DNA from 2 places in the Priestia sp. YIM B13486 genome. Region 2 is predicted to be linked to the other one. Evidence: a T-box and tRNA genes for the amino acid it is inferred to sense, from the RefSeq annotation. Region 2 holds a T-box; the other holds one or more tRNA genes.

Region 1 (3,408 bases), on a different contig from region 2:
TCAGAAATACTTCTCTGACAACAATGTATTCAATTCTTTTTGAAACAACGTCTTTTGCTCGTCCAATCACATCGTACGTTAGAGAAATGAATGGAACCAATAAAATAGGATAGGCAACGGCAATACAAACAGCATATATAATTAACTTTGGATACGATAAGTTAAAGATAAGCAAAAAGACTGCTCCATAGAGAAGGAGGCCCCCTGTGAAGATAAACCGAAGGCGATTTTTTTGCTTAATAAACCTTGAGGCAACATAGTATCCTACAAATGCAACCGCTGAATTCACCAGTCCATATGTTCCTAAAGCTAATTCACTTCCCGTCGTAATAAATACCATGACGGATACAACAAAAATGAACGTACCTTCACGCAACCCTTGAAAGAAATGAGCCTGCAATATTCGATTCCAGTCTTTATTGACTTTTCGTTCAGCCCATACTTCTTTAAATTTGTATACTCCTTCCGCTGCGCGTCTTGTAATAAAAAAACTAAGTACAACGGCACCGATAAACAATAGCAGCGATACACCAAACACAATTTTATACCCAAGTGATTCATACAAAGCGGAAATAACAAAGCCCGCTCCTAAAGGACCAATCATCCCTGCAAAAGAGTTTAAGATCCCTAAAAATCCGTTAAAAAAGTCTCTTGTATCAGGTTCTGTAATTTCAAAAGTTAGCACATTAAAAGCTAGCCAATAAAAGCCGTATCCTATACCCAGCAGTCCACCAAGCAATACTAAATACTCGGCTGCGTTAGCTCCACTGACTAATACAGCGATATAAAAAACAGCTAAAAAAGATACACCTAACCTTAAAACCACAACCCGGTCAATTCGTTTGGCCCATTTACCTGCTAAAATAAACGTAAGCGGCTGAAGCACCACTACCGCTAAATTATAAATAGCGAGATCCGAAAATTCGCCTGATTGTTTCCACAGATAAATGTTAACAAACGAATTGGAAATTGAAATAGCCAAGGCATAAAGACCGCCTATAATTAAAAGCAAAAGTAAATCTTTACTAACTTCTACATCTCCAACTACTTTTTTTAATAAAGGCATATCAAAAAACTCCTTTTCTCTTCTACACCTAGTGTGTGAAAAAGAAAAGGAGATATGTAAAAGAATTGGAAAACAAAAAAGCCAGTAAAGGTAATAATTACTTTACTGGCTCTTAAATACGTCTTTAGCTTATTTTGCAGCGTCGTAACGCTTAGCAACTTCGTCCCATTTTACAACATTAAAGAATGCTGAAATGTAATCTGGACGGCGGTTTTGGTAATTTAAGTAGTAAGCGTGCTCCCAAACGTCTAGACCAAGAATTGGCGTTTTGCCTTCCATTAATGGGCTATCTTGGTTTGGTGTGCTTGTTACTTCTAATTCGCCGTTGTTTACAACTAACCAAGCCCAGCCAGAACCGAAGCGAGTTTTAGCTGCATTTGCAAATTCTTCTTTGAATTGATCAAAGCTGCCGAATTTGCTAGCGATAGCGTCTGCTAATTCACCAGTTGGAGCACCGCCACCGTTAGGGCAAAGGATTGTCCAAAATAATGAGTGGTTCGCATGACCGCCACCGTTATTGCGTACTGCTGTACGGATATCTTCAGGAACAGCATCTAAGTTTGAAATTAACTCTTCAATACTTTTGCTTTCTAAATCCGCTTTGCCTTCAACAGCAGCGTTTAGATTTGTAACATATGTGTTGTGATGTTTTGTGTGGTGAATATTCATTGTTTCTTTGTCGATATGTGGTTCCAGTGCATCGTATGCATAAGGTAGTTCTGGTAATTTGTAAGCCATGAATAATTCCTCCTTCAAAATATGTAAGCATTTTGGCGCAAAAGCACCATATACGTTTAGATTAGCAAATTTACCCTACTGTTTCAAATAAAAAGTTCCTAATCCATGATTTATATTTACCTAATTCCCATTCGCTATTCTTTTAAACATAAAAAAAGCTTCTTTTTCTCAAAAGAAGCTTTGAATAGACAATAGTATGGCGGAGGAAGAGGGATTCGAACCCCCGCGGGCTTTAACACCCCTGTCGGTTTTCAAGACCGATCCCTTCAGCCGGACTTGGGTATTCCTCCAACCCTATAAATGGTGGACCCTGCAGGACTCGAACCTGCGACCGGACGGTTATGAGCCGTCTGCTCTAACCAGCTGAGCTAAGGGTCCACATGGCTCCACAGGTAGGACTCGAACCTACGACCGATCGGTTAACAGCCGATAGCTCTACCACTGAGCTACTGTGGAACAATATGAATTATGTATGCCACAAACGTAAATTGGAAAATAGCGGCGGAGGGGATCGAACCCCCGACCTCACGGGTATGAACCGTACGCTCTAGCCAGCTGAGCTACACCGCCATGGCTCCACAGGTAGGACTCGAACCTACGACCGATCGGTTAACAGCCGATAGCTCTACCACTGAGCTACTGTGGAACAATATAACATTTACTAGCGACATTAAAAATTTAACATGTTTCTAGCCTAAAGTCAATATATTATTTTAAAACAGCGTATAAAAAATAGGCAATCATCAGCAGTTGAATAAATCCTTTTGAAATAGCGCCACTAAAAAAGCCAATAACCGAACCTACTCCAATTTTTACTGCGTTGCTAATTGTGGTCCGATGAACAAGCAGTTCTCCTACAATCGCTCCGATAAACGGCCCTAAAATAATTCCAAATCCCGGAATGACAAACGGACCTACAAGCAGCCCAACTGTACTTCCCCAAACACCTGCTCTAGTGCCTCCGAATTTTTTCACACCAATAATATTAGCTATATAGTCTGCTAAAAAAAGTGCCACAACTAACAATCCTTGTATCACCCAAAATAACCAGCTATAGGAGCTGAAATCATAAAATAAACCGTATATAACAAATCCTAGAGCTACAAATAGCACGCTTGGGATGATGGGATAAACTAACCCAACAAACGATACAACAAAGCTAACGATAATTAATGCCCAACATAAAATAGCCACGTTCGCACCTATCCTTTTTAGTATTACTATTTATCATACAATAACTACACCTATAAAGAAAGACCTTGCTTAAGCAAGGTCTTTCTTTATTTTACCTGTGAATAGGTCTTTGCATAACGATCGCCCAGTACCGCTTCCGCAATATTAACCGCATGATCCCCGACCCGTTCTAAGTTGCTAATAATATCCACAAAAACAATAGCAGCAGATCCTGTACAAATGTTTTCATTCAGGCGTAAAATGTGCTTCTTACGAAGTAGACGCTCCATCGCATCAATCTGTTCTTCTTTTTGAATGACTTGTACTGCTTTTTCTCTATCCACTTTTTCTAAAGAAGAGACAGCTTCTTTAACTGTTAGAATAGTCAATTCGAACATATCAGCTAAATCGTTATTAGCTTCTTTGGTCAT
Region 2 (3,408 bases):
ATCTATAAAAAAATGCCGCTTTAATAAATAAAGCGGCATTTTTAACAAATAAAAAACCGTTACTTATAAGTAACGGTTTTCCAATCTCCAATTTATCGCGCTATGTTAATTGCATTATAAGTCAAATATGGCGGAGGAAGAGGGATTCGAACCCCCGCGGGCTTTAACACCCCTGTCGGTTTTCAAGACCGATCCCTTCAGCCGGACTTGGGTATTCCTCCGTATCGACAAGTATTAATTTATCATATACAAATAATAAAGTCAACTCTTTTATTGATGTTTTTAAAAAAGATGTTCATTAAGAATTAATTCTTAATGAACACCTTCTACTTTTATTTAGAGATAAATTCTTTATTTCCCATATATGGACGCAGCACTTCTGGAATTTGAATTGATCCATCTTTCTGCTGGTAGTTTTCTAAAATTGCAGCTACCGTACGACCAATTGCTAAGCCAGAACCGTTTAGTGTATGAACATGTTCTGGTTTTGCTTTTGTATCACGGCGGAAGCGAATATTAGCACGGCGAGCTTGGAAGCTTTCAAAGTTTGAACAAGAAGAAATTTCACGATACGTTTCATAACTTGGAATCCAAACTTCAATATCATACTTTTTGGCTGCTGTGAAACCTAAGTCAGCTGTACACATGCTTAGAACTCGGTAAGGTAAACCTAATAGTTGAAGAACCTTTTCAGCATGGCCCGTTAATTTTTCTAATTCATCATAGGAATCTTCTGGCTTAACAAAGCGAACGAGTTCTACTTTATTAAACTGATGCTGACGAATAAGACCACGTGTATCTCTTCCTGCAGAGCCTGCTTCTGAGCGGAAGCAAGCACTATACGCTGTATAAGCAATTGGAAGCTGATCTCCGCTTAAAATTTCATCACGATGTAAATTTGTAACTGGTACTTCAGCTGTAGGAATTAAGAAATAATCTTCTTCTTTAATCTTGAATGCATCTTCTTCAAATTTAGGAAGCTGCCCTGTTCCTGTCATGCTTGTGCGATTCACCATATATGGAGGAAGGATTTCTTCATAACCATGTTCATCCATATGTAAATCCATCATAAAGTTAATAAGAGCGCGTTCTAATCTTGCACCTAACCCTTTATAAAATACAAAGCGGCTTCCCGTTACTTTCGAAGCTCTTTCAAAATCTAAAATATTTAAATCTGTTCCTAAATCCCAATGCGGTTTTGGTTCAAAATCAAATTGTTTAATTTCTCCCCATTTGCGAACTTCTACGTTATCATCTTCAGTTTCACCTACAGGCGTACTTTCATGTGGAACGTTAGGAATTGAAAGCAGCAATAGTTCTAATTCTTCTTCAACGCTGCGAAGCTCTTCATCCAATTGCTTTACGCGGTCTCCTACTTCACGCATTTCAACGATTAAATGATCAGCATCTTGTTTTTCACGCTTCAATTGTGCAATTTGCTGTGATACTTCATTTCGCTTGCTTTTTAACTCTTCTGTTTGAGCAATTAGCTCACGGCGTTTTGCATCTAACTCTTCAAAGCGACCTAAGTCCGTTAAGTCCTCACCACGAAACTTGAGCTTTTCTTTTACTTCATTAAAATTAGCACGTAAAAATTTTAAATCTAACATATTTAGTACCTCCTTTAGTATAAAAGGGCAAAATAAAAACTCTCATCCCCATGAAAGGGACGAGAGTTTACCCGCGTTGCCACCCTAATTGAAAGCTAAAATAAGCCTTCCTCTTAAACCAGATAACGGATGAACCGAAACTGCCTACTACTTTTTCGACAGCTTGCTCCAGGACGGATTCATAAGAATTGATTATCGATTCACACCAGCCATCGACTCTCTTGAAATCAAAAATCTTATTACTATTTCCTATCAACGCTTTATACCAATATCATTTTTATTAATCATAATGTACTACAAGTCTTTACAAGATGCAATTCATTTATACAGGTTTTTTTGAAGCTTCTTCAACCATTGCTACAAAATACTGCGCCATGCGAGCATCATCTGTCAATTCTGGATGAAACGAACATCCCAAGAATTGACCTTGTCTTGCCGCAACAATTCGATCGTTATGCATTGCTAAGACTTCAACGTTTTCTCCTACTTCTACAATATGCGGAGCACGTATAAATACGCCTATAAAATCTTCACCGATATCTTTAATATTTAGGGCAGCTTCAAAGCTATCCCGTTGACGCCCAAACGAGTTTCGAGCTACCGTAATATCCATAACACCTAAATGAGGCTCTTCACGGTCAACGACTTGTCCTGCAAGTAAAATTAAACCGGCACACGTACCAAATACCGGTTTACCTGCTTGTGCAAACTGGCGAAGAGGTTCCATAAAGTCATATTTGTCGATCAGACGACGCATCGCTGTGCTTTCGCCGCCCGGTAGGATTAAACCATCTATTTCGTTTAGCTGTTCAACTTTTTTTATGATAATGGCTTCAGCGCCTGCTGCTTCTAATGCTTGTGCATGCTCGCGAAAGGCACCTTGTAATCCTAAAACGCCTACTTTTACCATTTTGTCAAAACTCCCTTTAAATTACCATCCACGCTCTTGCATGCGGTTTTCTGGTAATAATGATGAAATTTCAATCCCTTTCATTGCACTTCCTAACCCTTTTGATAAGTTTGCAATCAGCTCATAGTCTTGATAATGTGTTGTTGCTTCCACGATTGCTCGCGCAAACTTTTCAGGGTTGTCTGATTTGAAGATTCCTGATCCAACGAACACGCCGTCTGCTCCAAGCTGCATCATCAACGCTGCATCTGCTGGTGTTGCTACACCGCCTGCTGCAAAGTTTACAACCGGTAAACGACCTTCACGTTTAATTTGCAGTAATAACTCATAAGGTGCGCCTAATAATTTAGCTTCTGTCATTAACTCATCTTCGTCCATACCCACAACTTTACGTACTTGAGCGTTTACTTGACGCATATGGCGTACTGCTTCCACGATGTTTCCTGTCCCTGGTTCGCCCTTTGTACGAAGCATTGCAGCTCCTTCAGCAATACGACGAGATGCTTCGCCAAGATCACGGCAACCGCACACAAATGGAACCGTAAATGTATTTTTATTTAAATGAAACTCCTCATCAGCTGGAGTCAACACTTCACTTTCATCGATGTAGTCTACACCCATCGCTTCTAGCACGCGTGCTTCAACAATATGGCCAATACGAGCTTTTGCCATAACTGGAATGGACACTGCATTCATCACTTCTTCAACAATTGTTGGGTCTGCCATACGAGACACGCCGCCTGCTGCACGGATATCAGCTGGAACACGCTCTAATGCCATAACGGCAACAGCACCTGCTGCTTCTGCAATTTTTGCTTGCTCTGCATTGATCACGTCCATGATAACGCCGCCTTTTTGCATTTCCGCCATTCCTCGTTTTACACGATC

The links. The T-box of region 2 lies ahead of serS (serine--tRNA ligase). A T-box ahead of a tRNA ligase gene usually reads a tRNA of that ligase, here a tRNA-Ser.
Region 1: it encodes a tRNA-Ser, which carries the amino acid that the T-box ahead of serS (serine--tRNA ligase) is inferred to sense. The anticodon was not compared.

Annotation. Positions count from the first base shown of each region.
Region 1 is NZ_JBHZOZ010000001.1:454,824-458,231, forward strand. It holds gene ACFX4G_RS02285 (MFS transporter) at 1-1,066, opposite strand, end outside; gene sodA (superoxide dismutase SodA) at 1,196-1,804, opposite strand; tRNA gene ACFX4G_RS02295 (tRNA-Ser) at 2,002-2,094, opposite strand; tRNA gene ACFX4G_RS02300 (tRNA-Ile) at 2,106-2,182, opposite strand; tRNA gene ACFX4G_RS02305 (tRNA-Asn) at 2,186-2,260, opposite strand; tRNA gene ACFX4G_RS02310 (tRNA-Met) at 2,301-2,374, opposite strand; tRNA gene ACFX4G_RS02315 (tRNA-Asn) at 2,376-2,450, opposite strand; gene ACFX4G_RS02320 (DUF456 domain-containing protein) at 2,513-2,998, opposite strand; gene ACFX4G_RS02325 (Na/Pi cotransporter family protein) at 3,085-3,408, opposite strand, start outside.
Region 2 is NZ_JBHZOZ010000025.1:4,367-7,774, reverse strand. It holds gene ACFX4G_RS27805 (deoxynucleoside kinase) at 1-8, shown strand, start outside; tRNA gene ACFX4G_RS27800 (tRNA-Ser) at 129-221, opposite strand; gene serS (serine--tRNA ligase) at 333-1,610, opposite strand; T-box leader at 1,663-1,875, opposite strand; gene pdxT (pyridoxal 5'-phosphate synthase glutaminase subunit PdxT) at 1,933-2,520, opposite strand; gene pdxS (pyridoxal 5'-phosphate synthase lyase subunit PdxS) at 2,542-3,408, opposite strand, start outside.